DNA from 2 places in the Ureibacillus sp. FSL K6-0165 genome. Region 1 is predicted to be linked to the other one. Evidence: a T-box and tRNA genes for the amino acid it is inferred to sense, from the RefSeq annotation. Region 1 holds a T-box; the other holds one or more tRNA genes.

Region 1 (7,848 bases):
CAAATCAATACGATTTATTTCACTTTATATACGACTTATATAAAAGAAGTCGATGATCGAAAAGTTTCGGTTCCATTTGCATTCCATAAATTCAAAATTAGTGATCCTTTTATGATTCAAGCAAATGAAACAAAAATCATCCCGTTTTCTTTCGTGCTGCCAGTAGACACACCTGTAACGATAGGAAATTCTAGAGTATGGGTGAAAACGGAATTAGACATTCAAAGCGGTGTGGATTCAACAGATAAAGACTTTATAGAAGTTCGTCCATCAAGATTGGCTTCTCATGTGTTAAATGCTGTACAACATTTAGGTTTTCGTTTACGAAAAGCGGAAAATGAACAAGTATCATTCCGATACCGAAAAAACTATCCTTTTATTCAAGAATTTGAATTTGTTCCAGTAACAGGGCCGTTTCGAGGTCGATTAGATGAACTAGAGATTGCTTTTCTTTCCCAAGAGGAAGGCTACGTGGAATTATTATTGGAAGTGGACAGAAGAGCAAGGGGACTTGGTGGATTGTTTGCTGAAATGTTGGATGTGGATGAAAGCCACGTGCGCGTTACATTTACAGAAGCGGATATGTACCATATTGAATCTAAGCTTCAACAAATTATTTCGAGATATTCATAATGTAAAAATCTATTATCTTTTATATAAAACAGAGATTGCCAACAGAATGAGCGGACTAGTGAAGTTAGGATCCTAGTTCGCTCGTATAACAGGCTATTTTTTCCTACATTTTCAGTGAGTTAGTAATTTTAAGTGTTTCAAATCTAAAACAAATTCACCGGATTTTAATATATCAAGTCCAATCAAACCTTGAATATTAAATCCTTGCAATGTTCCAAAATCAATATGAACATTAGGAAACGTCTTTTCGCCAATTTTTACATAATCCAATTTTTTCATAAAACTATATTCTACTCCACCGATTCCATAATGACGAACTAGCGAATCTCCGTTTTCAAAATAGATACCTATCTCTTGTACTGAATCAATATTGATAAAGGAATGGGAGGCACCTGAATCGATTGCAACTCGGCTTAACAATTTACTTTTCCCTTTATAGCAAATTTCAATTGTTGATAGCAATAAACCATCTTCAAAGAGAAGCTGCATATTTTACCTCCCAAAAGCTTTTATTTCCATTCTATTTCAATTTGTTAATCAATATTCAATTTGTACTTATATGTGTTTTATTTCTATTACGCAGAATAAAACCAATTGCAATAACGATGAATATTAATAATAATTGGAACAAGATTATAGGTAACGGATTTGTTAAATAAGGCTGAACATAAGCATCTTGAATAATCATTTTTGATGCAGTCCATGCAAGGACACCAGCACCTAAATAGATGAAAATAGGAAATTTTTCGATGATGCGAATGACAATTGTACTTCCCCAAACAATTATGGGAATAGAGATAAGGAGACCAAAGATGACTAGTAGCATATTTCCATAAGCTGCTCCTGCAACCGCAATAATATTATCAATGCCCATTAAAAAATCTGCTAACATGATTGTCCAAGCTGCACCCCAAAAGGATTTCTTTGATACGCGTATATCGGTATTTTCTTCAGTCACTAGCAGTTTTATCGCTATATATACTAACAATACGCCGCCAATAAATAGTAATCCATCAATTTCTAACAATTTCACTGCAAGCAGTGTAAAGATAATGCGCATAAAAATGGCAGCTAGCGTTCCAATGATAATAACCTTTTTTTGTTGTTTCGATGGCAGATTTTTTGCAACCATTCCAATCAATAATGCATTATCGCCAGCAAGAACAAGATCGATAAAAATAATAGACATTAGTGCAGTGTAAAATTCCATCGAAATAGTTTCCATATCTGCTCTCCCATCTATACTTTTTTGGAAAGTATATGTCCTACCATCCATGTTAAGAAGTAATTTACAAAGAAGGTATTTTTAATTGACATGAAATTATCGTTTTTTTATAATTTAGTGAGAATATTTCAATTCGTACTATGTATCATAAACAGCTTATACTTCAATACGATGATGGAGAGAGTACGTTTTTGTCCAGTGGAAAGAGAGAGATTCCGTAGGCTGAAAGAATCTTCACTAGTGGCAATTGCGGAAAGCTACTCCAGAGTGCAGTTAAAACCTGCCGTTCACTTACGTTACAGTGGCTAGAGTGACAGTTTCAAAATGAAACGGTTAAACGAGTATTTAGGTGTACGATATGAAATGAAACTGTAACGAGGGTGGTACCGCGAAATTTAATGTCTTCGTCCCTTATTGGGATGAAGGCTTTTTTTAATTTCAAAAATATTAGTAGGAGGTAATATTGAATGAAAGCAGCAGACATTCGTCGCAAATTTTTAGATTTTTTTATTGAAAAAGGCCATGCAGTTGAACCATCAGCTTCATTAATTCCAGTGAATGACCCGTCTTTACTTTGGATTAACTCTGGGGTAGCGACTTTAAAAAGATATTTTGATGGTCGTGAAATTCCTGAAAATCCACGTATTACAAATGCTCAGAAATCCATTCGTACAAACGATATAGAAAACGTAGGGAAAACGGCTCGCCACCATACATTTTTCGAAATGTTAGGTAACTTCTCTATTGGTGACTACTTTAAGCGAGAAGCAATTCATTATGCTTGGGAGTTTTTAACAGATCCAAAATGGATGGGATTTGACCCAGAACTGCTTTCAGTAACAATCCATCCAGAAGATGAAGAAGCTTATAACATTTGGAAAAATGAAATTGGCTTACCAGAAGAACGTATCGTTCGCATTGAAGGAAACTTCTGGGATATCGGGGAAGGTCCATCTGGTCCAAATTCAGAGATTTTCTATGATCGCGGTCCAGAATATGGCGATGATCCAAACGATCCAGAATTATTCCCAGGTGGCGAAAATGAACGTTACTTAGAAGTTTGGAACTTAGTGTTCTCTCAATTTAATCACAATCCAGATGGCACATATACGCCGCTACCTAAACAAAACATCGATACGGGTATGGGCCTTGAACGGATTACTTCTGTCGTACAAAACGTTCCGACAAACTTTGATACAGATTTATTTATGCCAATCATTGAAAAAATTGAAGAGTTTGCAAACCGTCGTTACAAACGACCTGGTGAAATTGATTTGAAAGAAATTTTCAACAATAAAGAAGATATCAACACACCGTTTAAAGTAATTGCGGACCATATTCGAACAGTCGCATTTGCCATCGGTGATGGAGCGCTTCCATCAAATGAAGGACGCGGTTACGTAATTCGCCGTTTATTACGTCGTGCTGTAAGATATGCAAAACAAATCGGTATTGAAAAGCCATTTATGTTTGAACTCGTTCCAACTGTTGGAGAAATTATGAAAGACTTCTATCCAGAAGTAAGTGAGAAAAGTGAATTTATTCAACGAGTTGTGAAAAATGAAGAGATTCGTTTCCTAGAAACATTAGATGGTGGCCTTGAAATTTTAAATGAAGTAATTGAACGTGAAAAGAAATTAGGGCGTAATGAAATACCAGGTGAAGACGCGTTCCGCTTATATGATACGTATGGATTCCCAATTGAATTAACAGAGGAATATGCTGAAGAACAAGGAATGACAATCGATTACGAAGGTTTTGAAGCGGAGATGGAAAAACAGCGTGAACGAGCAAGAAGTGCACGTGTTGATGTTGATTCTATGCAAGTGCAAAATGAAGTATTAACGAACTTAAAACAACCTTCCGTATTCGTTGGATATGAAGTGGCAGAATGTGACTCAACCATCGTTGCTATGGTAGGAAACGGTCAGGAAGTAAATGTAGCTTCTGAAGGAGAAGAGGTATTAGTCATTTTAGCGGAAACACCATTCTATGCTGAAATGGGTGGTCAAATCGCTGATAAAGGTACTCTTGAGAGCGATACATTCAAAGCTGTTGTAAAAGATGTTCAACTTGCACCGAACGGGCAGCATCTTCATACAGTAATTGTTGAATCAGGTGAAATGCATCTTAACGATCATGTAAAGGCGCAAGTGAATGCAGAAGAAAGAAAACTGATTGTGAAAAACCATACGGCAACTCACTTATTACACCGTGCTTTAAAAGATGTATTAGGTGAACATGTAAATCAAGCTGGTTCATATGTAGGTCCAGATCGTTTACGCTTTGACTTTACACACTTCGGACAAGCAACAAAAGAAGAGTTAGAAAAAATTGAACAAATCATCAATGAAAAAATTTGGGACGACATTGAAGTAGTTATTGAAGAAATGCCGATTGACGAAGCAAAAGCTCTTGGTGCTATGGCCCTCTTCGGCGAAAAATATGGAGATATCGTTCGCGTTGTACAAGTAAGCGATTATTCAATTGAGCTTTGCGGTGGTTTACACGTAAACCGCACATCTGAAATTGGATTGTTCAAAATCGTTTCAGAAGGTGGAATTGGTGCCGGGGTAAGACGTATTGAAGCTGTTACTGGTAAGGGGGCATATCTTGCAGTAAAAGAAGAAGAAAAAATCTTGCAAGAAGCAGCTGCACAATTTAAAGCAAATCCAAAAGACTTAGTAATGAGAATTCAAGGCTTACAAAGTGAATATAAAGAATTACAACGAGAAAATGAATCATTATCACAAAAATTGGCAAACCTTGAAACAGCAAACGTTCTTGATTCAGCACAAAAAATCGGCGATATAACTGTTTTATCTACACGAGTAGAGGCAAAAGATAATAATCAACTTCGTCAAATGATGGATGATTTAAAAGTGAAGCTTGAAAAAGCAGTTATTGTTCTTGGAGCTGTTGACGGAGATAAAGTCATGCTTTGTGCAGGTGTAACAAAAGATATTGCTGGTAAAGAATATCATGCAGGTAACATCGTCAAAACAGTAGCTGAGAAATGCGGAGGAAAAGGTGGCGGTCGTCCTGACATGGCAATGGCTGGTGCGAAAGAAGTTTCAAAACTTGATGAAGCCCTTCAATCTGTGTATGATTACGTTAAATCTATATAATAATTAAAAAGAAATCTATTTCACTGACTAATTGAATCAGTTATAATATAGAAAATGGAGCTAGAATTTCCAACTCCTTATTTCCGAAAGCGAGGTGCTGGTCTTGAGTTCGTTTGATCAAACAATGAAATTTAGCTTTCCAGAAGAATCAATGGAAGATGAAGTCAAGCAAGTAATGCTAAAAGTGTACTCTGCACTTGAGGAGAAAGGGTATAACCCGACAAATCAAATCGTAGGGTACTTGTTATCTGGTGATCCGGCATATATTCCTCGCCATCAAGATGCACGAAATTTAATTCGTAAACTTGAACGTGATGAAATTTTAGAAGAGCTTGTGAAATTCTATATTAGAAATAACAAATGAGGAATAATCAATGAGAGTAATGGGATTAGATGTCGGTACGAAGACAGTTGGCATTGCAATCAGCGATCCATTGGGTTTAACAGCTCAAGGAATTGAGACGATTCATATAGACGAAGAAACTGGCGAATTTGGGATTGAACGAATTAAAGAGCTTGTAAAAGAGTACGGGGTTACCGAATTTGTTGTCGGATATCCTAAAAATATGAACAACACTGTTGGTCCACGAGGAGAAGCTTCCGAGAACTATAAGAAGCTTTTAGAAAATGCGTTCAATTTGCCAGTAACGCTTTGGGATGAACGTTTAACAACAATGGCTGCTGAACGAATGCTCATTGAAGCCGATGTCAGTCGAAAAAAGAGAAAAAAAGTAATCGATAAAATGGCAGCGGTCATGATTTTACAAGGATATTTGGATAGTAAATCATTTAAATAAGATCCCATGTTGGGTGAATAAAGTGATTTCATCATGTTTTATACTTTCCTAAAGACAATTATGTCGAGGGATGATTATATATTTTGTTTATATTCTTAAAAAGAGGTGACCAACATGGTACATGAACATGATTATGAAGAAAGACATATTACTGTAATTGATGAAGACGGAAATGAGCAATTATGCGAAGTAATACACACTTTTGATTCTGAGAAATTCGGAAAGTCCTATGTATTATATACAATCGTCGGTGCGGAAGAAGATGAAGATGGTCAAATCGAAATTTTCGCTTCTTCATTTACTCCTGCTGAAAATGGAGAAGATGGAGAACTTCAGCCGATTGAAACGGAAGAAGAATGGGATATGATTGAAGAAGTATTAAATTCTTTGGAAGAAGAATTTGAACTAGAAGACGATGAAGAATAATCATATAAAGTAGGCAAAATTTTGCCTACTTTTTTCATGCTTATGATTGATTTACTTGTTAATAATATCGATTATTTTTCATGGAACGTTCCACACTAAACTTGAAAAGGTTATAAATATTAGGAGGAAAACATGGATCAACAATATTTTTATTTAACAACAGAAGATGGTGTAGAGATGAAATACAAAGTATTATTTACCTTTGATACAGACGACCATTCTTATTGCATTTATACGATAATCGATGAAGATGGTAATGAAAGCGAAGAAATTTCAGCAGTACGATATGAACTTGATGAAAATTTAGAAATGACGAATTTTCAGGAATTGGAAACAGAAGAAGAGTGGGACATGGTTGAAGAAGTATACAATACACTAGTTGATACATTTTCTGAAGAAGAAAGAGACGCATTTATTGCAACGGATGAAGAAGGAAATGAAATAGAATGCAAAGTCATTTATCGATTTACATTAGATGAATTCGGAAAAAAATATGTCGTGTATACAACCGATGAAACGGAACCAATTGAAAACCTTTATGTTGCAAGCTACGTCGATTCGGAAGATGGTGAAATACAAGAAATTTTCCCAGTAGAGTCAGATGAGGAATGGAAAAAAATTGAAGAAACAGTTGAGTTTTTGAATCAATAACTCTAATCAATCCTTTTAGGCTGAAGAATTCCTGCGGTTTGATTTTTTCATACCGCAGGGAAACATAATAAAAACAGTTGTATTGACAATTTATTAAATCATCATTGTTATAAATTGTTGTTTGAAAATTCGTATTTATCAGAAATGATAAGATTGATAGAACTTTTTCTTGTGAAAAAACGTACAAATACATATACAAAACGAAAGAGTCAACCGAAAGCGCATTTCAATATTGTTAATTCTTTCATAATTTTATATGATATGTTAAGAGTTGCAAGGGGGGAAACCAGTGGAGCAAGAACAACAAAGGAAAAATGAAATAATGGATAAAGTAAAATTGCGTAAACAAGAAGGAAAAGTAGTCCGTCGAATTGTAACAACAGTAACGCTGTTTATTTTGACGTTAATTGTAGTTGTTGGGTTATCTGGCACGTTATTTGTAAAAAGTGCATTACAGCCTGTTGATCCACAATCGGAAAAACAAATTCAAGTAGAAATTCCTATGGGCTCTGGGTTATCTACCATTTCAAAAATATTAGAAGAACATGGTATTATAAAAAATGCGACAATCTTTAAATATTACGCAAAATTTAATAATCAGTCGAATTTCCAAGCCGGCAATTATACGATGTCGCCAAGCATGACTTTAGATGAAATTTTAGAAAGCTTGAAAACAGGAAAAGTATATAGAGAACCTGTACTAGCGATAACGATTCCAGAAGGATTAACATTAGAGCAGATTGCTAACATTATTGAAAAAAAGACGAAATACACAAAAGAACAGTTTATGGAGAAGGTAAACAGCGAAGAATTCATTAATAGCATGATGGCTTCTTATCCTGAACTTATTACGGAAGAGGTATTGGATTCCAACATCCGTTACCCGTTAGAAGGATATTTGTTTCCTGCGACTTACGCATTCTATGAAGAAGATGTTACTTTAGATGATATCGTTATTCCGATGATTGAAAAAACAAACGATGTCATC
Region 2 (7,848 bases), 1.7 Mb from region 1:
TAGGAATTGCCATGCTGCTTTTAATCATTATTGTTGATAAGTTGATAAAAGCAGGGAAAATTTCTAAACCTTCTTTAGATGGTTTAAGTTTTTGGAATCAGATGTATATTCCTGTTGTCATTGCTATGGCAGCCAGTCAAAACGTATTGGGAGCGTTAACAGGCGGTCCATTAGCCATTCTTGCTGGAATCGGCGTTGTTGTAATTAGTTGGGCATGTGTTCCCCTGCTCAGCGGAAAAAAACATTCTGAATCAACATTTCATGAAGCCATCGTGAGGGGGGAAACGGATGCTTGATTTAATCAAAAATGTTTTCGTAAATAATGGATTGATTACTGCATTTGTTGTAGTCGGATTAACGATGTGGTTAGCTTATTTCATATCTGATAAATTCACAAAAGGTAGGATTCATGGCTCTGCTATTGCCATTGTGATTGGTTTAGTATTAGCTTACTTTGGTGGAGTAGCAACTGGTGGCACGAAAGGAATAGCAGATGTGAGTTTTTTAGCAGGAATGGGCTTTTTAGGCGGCAGTATGTTAAGAGACTTCGCCATCGTCGCTACTTCTTTTGGTGCAAACTTTGATGAAATTAAAAAAGCCGGTTTTAAAGGTGTCATCTCCCTATTTATCGGCGTCGTGTTGTCCTTTATTGTAGGGGTAATCTTCGCATTTGTATTCGGCTACCGAGATGCGGTGAGCATTACAACCATTGGTGCTGGAACCGTTACGTATATTGTTGGTCCGGTGACAGGTGCCGCATTAAATGCAAGTTCAGAAGTGATTGCCATCAGTATTGCAGCAGGTTTAGTAAAAGCCGTATTAGTGATGGTTGGTACTCCATTTATTGCTAGATTCATAGGCTTAAATAATCCAACGTCTGCCATGGTTTATGGCGGATTAATGGGGACAACTTCCGGCGTAACGGGTGGTTTAGCAGCGACTGATCCAAAATTAGTACCATATGGCGCTGTAACTGCCACATTCTATACAGGTTTAGGCTGTTTGTTGTGTCCTACCATTCTATTCTTAATTACCGATATTTTCTTATAATCTATTTGTAGACAAAAAGTCGATTTGAATCTGTAAGCGGATTCAAATCGACTTTTTCTTATACATTTCTCTTCTGATAAGGCAAACATTCTAAATTTTTTTTGCTACTAAGGAAAGATATTTTTACCAGCCTACCAACTTTCAGAAAACCGATTATATGTTATTTGGATAGAGCGATTTGAATTTGAGCTAAATGATGTTCTGCATGCCAATGGAGTTTTGTAAGTTCTGATGCTACCGTCGTTTTACCGTTGATTTGATGGTTATATGTTCGATATAATTGTTCTTCCGTTAAAGTTTGTCCTAAAGAAACGATCCGCTCGTTGATGCCTTCTATCATTTTCACAGAACTTTCAACTGGAAGATTTGTATCCGGTAACACTGCCCATAAGTTTTCATCAAATACAGATACTTTCGCATTGTCATCTGTTAGCGCTAACTTTAATCGAATATACATGTTCACTTGGGCATCTGCAATATGATGAACCAGCTGGCGAACAGTCCACGCACCTTCACGATATGTTTTATTCAACCCCTCATCATTCAATACGCCTACCGTTTCTCTCAAGCGAACCGGAAATGTTTCGATGTCCTTTAACCATTTCTGAACTTGTTCCAAAGTCACTTTTTCGGGAACTTTCAATTCTCCAATCGGGTAACGTACATCCATTTTCTACACGCTCCTTATTAGGTTATTAAAAAAGGGTTACGTGTTGGAGAACGTAACCCTTTTTATATTACATTATTTTACTTCTGCTCCTTCAAAAAGCATAGTACCTTTTTCTTTTAAGTTTGTATGGAAGGAGAAGGCTTTTTCAAGGATGTGTGGTGTTTGTCCACCCACTTTTGCTTTTGCTTCTTCAAAGTATGCACGTAATTGTGATCTGTACATAGGATGTGCAATTTCGATAATTTTTTCTGCTCTCTTCACTGGTGGAAGTCCGCGAAGATCTGCATATCCTTGTTCAGTAATAATTACGTCTACATCGTGCTCTGTATGGTCAACATGCGATACGAATGGTACGATTGCTGAAATTGCTCCACCTTTTGCTAATGAAGGCGTTACGAAGATAGTAATGCGAGCATTACGTGCAAAGTCACCAGATCCACCAATACCGTTCATGATATTAGTACCGCTTACGTGTGTTGAGTTTACGTTACCGTAAATGTCAACTTCTAAAGCTGTGTTAAATGAAATAACTCCTAATCGGCGAATAACTTCTGGGTTATTTGAAATTTCTTGAGGTCTGAACATGATTTTGCCTTTGTATTTTTCCAAGTCTTCCGCTAATGAATCAACGCGTTTCTTAGAAAGCGAGAACGCAGTACCAGATGCGAATTTAACAATCCCTGCATCAATTAAGTCAAAGATTCCATCTTGTAATACTTCAGAGTGAACTACTACATCTCTGAATTGAGCATCTTTCATATTTTTAAGAACTGCGTTAGCAACAGAACCTACTCCAGATTGTAGTGGAGCTAAAGAAATTGGTAATCTTCCCTCTTCTACTTCTTTATTTAAGAAGTCGATTAAGTGGTCTGCAATTGCTTGTGTTTCTTCATTTGGTTCAAATAAAGGAGAAGGAATATCAGGTTGTTCAGATAAAATAACACCTTTTACTTTTGCAGGATCAACTTTGATTCCAATTTCACCAATGCGGTCAGAAACGTTGTAAATTGGGATTTCTCGACGTTCACCTTGTTCTTTTTGTACATAAATATCGTGAAGACCTTCATATGCTCTAGGTGCAGTTAAGTTTACTTCGATGATAACGTTTTCAGCTTTCTCAACAAAAATTGGGGAGTTTCCTACAGAACCAGTTGGGATAATTAAGCCATCTTCAGTGATTGCTGCCGCTTCAATAATCGCATAATCAATTTTTCCTAAAGTACTTTTTCTTACTTCTTCAGCCGTATGAGACAAATGTTGATCGATATAGTACATTTCGCCACTATTGATTTTTTTACGCATTACCGCATTTCCTTGATAAGGAACACGTAAATTAATGATTCCTGCTTCAGCCATAGCTTGGTCAGCAGCTGGTCCAAGTGAAGCACCAGTATAAACATTCACTTTAAAGTTTTCCTTTTTGCCACGTTCTGAAAGCGCTCTTGGGAACTCTTTTGGCTCACCGAAAAGTGTGAAACCACTCATACCAAGGTTCATTCCATCTTCAATCCAAGAAGCCGCTTCCTCAGCAGAAACAATTTTGTCTAAGAAAGCTTTGTGTCGAATAACTTGGCTTAAATCCTTTTCCATTAACATGTCACCTCGTATTAATGATAATTTAGTATTAAATATATGAAAAATTTTTAAATAAAGCACAATTTTTCCAATACGAAGCCTAAAAAAAGTGTATATTTTTTCACTTACCTTTAAATTTTATTGTAAATATGAACCATATATTCGTCTAATAAAAGATTTCTATGATTATAATAGAAAAAAACTATCATTATATAGAAATAATTGCTTTTTCAAACTTTTCTTAAAGGATTGATAACTTTATAAAAATAGGTATAATATTGATTAATCGGGGCATTAGCACAGTTGGGAGTGCGCTACGCTGGCAGCGTAGAGGTCACCGGTTCGAGCCCGGTATGCTCCATTTTAAAAGAACCGCTAATCATTCCGCGGTTCTTTTTATTTTATATTAAAAAACAATTTTTTAACTGTTCGATGCAATTTTTTCTTCTTATTGCAAATTAACATATTCCTTTTTATATTTATAGATGATAGAATTATATATTTCCATATTCAATTGTTCTTTATGACAATATTCTCATTCCACATTCCCTCAAACATGCAAAAAAGCCGGTATTGCCGGCTTCCATGCTAGTTTAAAATAGAAAAATTCTTCGTATGCATAAATATTCATATTATTAACCATTAAGATATGGAAGAATCACCCCTAAATGGTTCATTTTCCTTGTAATAAACGCAACTTTTCATTTAATTTTTTATACACTACTTGTAATTCCCTTTCCGTGCTTGCTTCCACCGCTTCATCTAATAAAAACCATTTGATATCGCTGTTTTCATCTGGTTTAATATGCAATAATTCGTGTTCATTTGCTTCCAGTAAGAAAGTAGCATTGAGATGCAAATGAGTCGCCACATGTTTACCTTTTTTTTCATGGGCTGCTACCCCTAAAATTTCGATTGAAAATATATCTTTCAATACAGGGGTTACTTGTTTTAAACCCGTTTCTTCCTTCGCCTCTTTAATAGCTACTCCTAATAAGTCGGCATCTCCATCGGCATGCCCCCCTACCCATGACCATGATTGATAAATATTATGGTAGACCATTAACACTTTTGTACGGTCTTTATTCACAAGCCAAGCAGATGCAGTAAAATGGGCAAATTCATTGCCACGTGTCAATAAGTTATCAAAAGTATCCATATAACGTAAGATAAGTTCTTGATCCTTTGCCTCTTGTGCGTTATATGGCGTATAGTTTTTTATTTGTTGTCGTAAATCCATGATTGCTACCTCGATTCTTCTTTATTTTCATTAATGGTTTGATTAGTGCAACATGTTAACAAAATAGGCGTCTTTTTCATATCAAGACGCCATGATTTTATCTAGATTTTAATACTCTGTTTCGAAAATAGAATATTGGCCTTTTCCCTTTTCTTTTGCTGTATATAAAGCCACATCCGCTTTTTTATAAAGCAAATACTTATTATCCCCATCGTCAGGATAAAAAGAAATGCCAATACTTGCAGAAACCCCAAGATTATCAATGTCTGTATTTTGTTTAACAAGTTGATTAATTTCCGTAATGATTTTCTGTGCCAATTCTTTCGCTTCTTCGGTCGTTGTTGAATTCAGAACAACAATAAATTCATCTCCACCATAACGATAAGCCTCCCCATTTTTCGGGATGAGGGTGCGAATAATTTGAGCCACCTTTTTTAACAGCACATCTCCTGATTGATGTCCTAACACATCATTAACTTCCTTAAAATGATCTAAATCAATCATGAAAAAGGCTGTTTTCTTCCCTTTTTTTGTTTTGATTGCCGTTATAAATTCATCAAATGCAGAGCGGTTCGCAAGTCCCGTTAAGCGGTCATGGTAAGCTAAATACATTGGTCTTGCAATCACAAAAGATAGTACTAGTACGAAGCTAAAAATAATGATTAATTGAATGACAAACATTTTTTTTATTTGATGCAGATTGGCATTCCATAGTTTTTCATCATAGATGATTTCAATTACTTTGTTTTGAGCAAAGTCTCGATCAAATTCTGATTCATAAAACATGTAACGGAAAGTAGCAGGTGTACCATTCCAATAATAATCTATTTCTGTCGGTTGTTTCGATGATAACGTTCTGTCAAAGGCTTCCTTTTCTTTTTCCGTTAAGCGCCTTTCATTTGCAGATTTGCCAAGCGTTAATCCTCCAATGTTTAAAATATGAATGTCATAAATAAATGGATATAATCCTTTTAATTCTTGGATGTGATTAAAAAAGTTAAACGCCTTGAAAATATTATTTTCATTTAAAGAGTAGCTCAATTCAATCATATACTTTTTATCTGGTGTCGCCATGTAACTATACTTCTTTAATTCCCCTGTTTGTTGCTCTATATCTAACGCATCATGATAAAACTCTCCAGTCGCTCTTCTTTCATTTAATAGGGTGGTTAGTTTTTTACAACATTTTGTAAAATCTAGACCAATATCTTGTTCAAAACTACTATGAGTAATCACATTTTCTGTGTTGATTATGTATATATGCATCCCTAATGCTTGATTCAAGCCTTGGAAATCCCATTCATCAAAGTTTGGATTTTCATTATACTTCTCTATTAACATCTTCGTATATTCTTTCATTTTTTCAGCGCTGTTATCATCTAGTAGTAGAATCGCCTTTTCATAGGATTTTAAAGAATCTTTGATTGTGTCTTCTATCCTTTTAAATACGAATTCATTTTCCGTCTCCGTTTGTTTCTTCAACTGAAAAAAAGAAACGATTGCTAGAAAAGTGCAACTCATAATCGCTAATATTACGATACTTACTATTAATTTGACCCTTAAATTATATTTCATCTAACCACCTATATTTCATAGTTGAAAAGTATTTTCATGACACAAAGATAGAAGGCAAAATGGTGACACCCTAAAGAATGCCCCATATTGCCTATCATAACAACTTGTATTAAAGAAATATCCCACCAATTATAAGTCCCATCATCACAACAAAAGCAGGATGAATTTTTAATTTTTCAAGAGCAATGTATGCACCTACGATGAGTATAATCGTATAAATTATTCCAATTGTATCATAAGACGTTCTCAAAAAATCAAAGGTCAATTCTGCAAGCAATACAACAACTGCCGGTAAAACGAAACTAGACAATCTTTTGACTTTCGGGGATTGCCGATAACGATATAAAATGTTAAGTAAAATCAACATGGCAACTAATGAAGGCCCTACTGTTGCAAACAATGCTACAATCGCCCCCAAAACGCCCCCGACCTCATAGCCAATGTATCCTGCCATTTTAATCGCAATCGGTCCAGGCAATGAATTTCCTAACGCCAATACTTCGCTGAACTCTGATGTATTCATCCAACCATACTTATCAACAACTTCATATTCAATTAACGGAATGGAAGCAGGCCCCCCTCCATATCCTAAAATCCCTGGGTAGAAGAAGGCCAGAAATAATTGTATATAAATCATTCTATTCTCTCCTCTTTTTTGATTGGGAGAAGTAATGCAATCAAAAGCAATCCTGCAATGATGATGCCTGGATGAAGCTTCAGAATCAGCATTCCAACGATTGAAACGCACAAAATAATGCCTCCGACTTTCCACCCAAGAGACTTATGAGATTTTTTAAGAAAATCCCAAGTGAGTACTCCAAGCATTACGGCTACAATTGGAATAACTCCATTCGACATTCCTTTTACAAAATCAAAATCTTTAAATTGTTTGAGTGTGGCAAGGAAAAGAATCATTAATATAACCGATGGGAGAATAGCAGCGATTAAAGCATTGATTAAACCTAGCCATCCACCTACTCGATAGCCAATATATCCAGCCATTTTTGTAATAATGGGGCCAGGTAAAGTATTACCTATTGCTAACACATCCGCAAATTCTTCATCGGTCATCATTTGAAAGGTATCCACTACTTCTTTTTGAACAAGAGGGATAGTTGATGGCCCTCCACCAAATCCCAACATACCAGAACGGAAAAAGGCAATAAATATATCTCTCTGCCTTGCCATACTTTATCCCCCTTTATCGTAATGTAGGTAAAATTCTTATAGAATAGTATTTATATTATTTTTATATACTTTATATCTTTCTCTATATATTTTTACAAAATTTTCACATTTTGTGAATCAATTGTTATATTACGAACGAGAGGAATTGGAAAATTTTTTAATATCCAATGGCTATACCATCACCACGAGGATCTGCTCCTCCATACTTCACTCCCTTTTCATCGATATATATCGCTCCTGCGTGTCCCATCAAATCCGAAAACTCTTCTACCACTTCCACCTCATGCCCAAATCGTTCCAACTCCTTTTGCACATTTTTTGGAATACGGCTTTCCACTTTTAATGTATTAGTGGTTGCTCCCCAAGTCCTGCCATATAAAAATCGCGGAGCTTCGATAGCTTCCTGTACATTCATACCGTAATCGATAATGCGTGTTGCAAGGAGCGTTTGCGTTTGTGGCTGACCTTCTCCCCCCATAGTTCCGTAAATCAAGACGGGGCGATTATCCTTCATCAGCATGGCAGAATTGAGCGTATGGAAGGAGCGTTT

What was found. The T-box of region 1 lies ahead of alaS (alanine--tRNA ligase). A T-box ahead of a tRNA ligase gene usually reads a tRNA of that ligase, here a tRNA-Ala.
Region 2: it has a tRNA-Ala gene. The T-box ahead of alaS (alanine--tRNA ligase) is inferred to sense a tRNA for this amino acid. The anticodon was not compared.

The regions. Positions count from the first base shown of each region.
Region 1 is NZ_JBBOQS010000001.1:1,917,969-1,925,816, forward strand. It holds gene NST00_RS09540 (sporulation protein) at 1-633, shown strand, start outside; gene NST00_RS09545 (aspartyl protease family protein) at 745-1,122, opposite strand; gene NST00_RS09550 (TerC family protein) at 1,178-1,858, opposite strand; T-box leader at 2,021-2,273, shown strand; gene alaS (alanine--tRNA ligase) at 2,326-4,986, shown strand; gene NST00_RS09560 (IreB family regulatory phosphoprotein) at 5,090-5,350, shown strand; gene ruvX (Holliday junction resolvase RuvX) at 5,361-5,783, shown strand; gene NST00_RS09570 (DUF1292 domain-containing protein) at 5,898-6,209, shown strand; gene NST00_RS09575 (DUF1292 domain-containing protein) at 6,342-6,860, shown strand; gene mltG (endolytic transglycosylase MltG) at 7,183-7,848, shown strand, end outside.
Region 2 is NZ_JBBOQS010000001.1:262,545-270,392, forward strand. It holds gene madL (malonate transporter subunit MadL) at 1-296, shown strand, start outside; gene madM (malonate transporter subunit MadM) at 289-1,050, shown strand; gene NST00_RS01285 (YfiT family bacillithiol transferase) at 1,211-1,720, opposite strand; gene NST00_RS01290 (succinate CoA transferase) at 1,793-3,310, opposite strand; tRNA gene NST00_RS01295 (tRNA-Ala) at 3,584-3,656, shown strand; gene NST00_RS01300 (NUDIX hydrolase) at 3,969-4,535, opposite strand; gene NST00_RS01305 (GGDEF domain-containing protein) at 4,644-6,110, opposite strand; gene NST00_RS01310 (chromate transporter) at 6,220-6,747, opposite strand; gene NST00_RS01315 (chromate transporter) at 6,744-7,298, opposite strand; gene ggt (gamma-glutamyltransferase) at 7,456-7,848, opposite strand, start outside.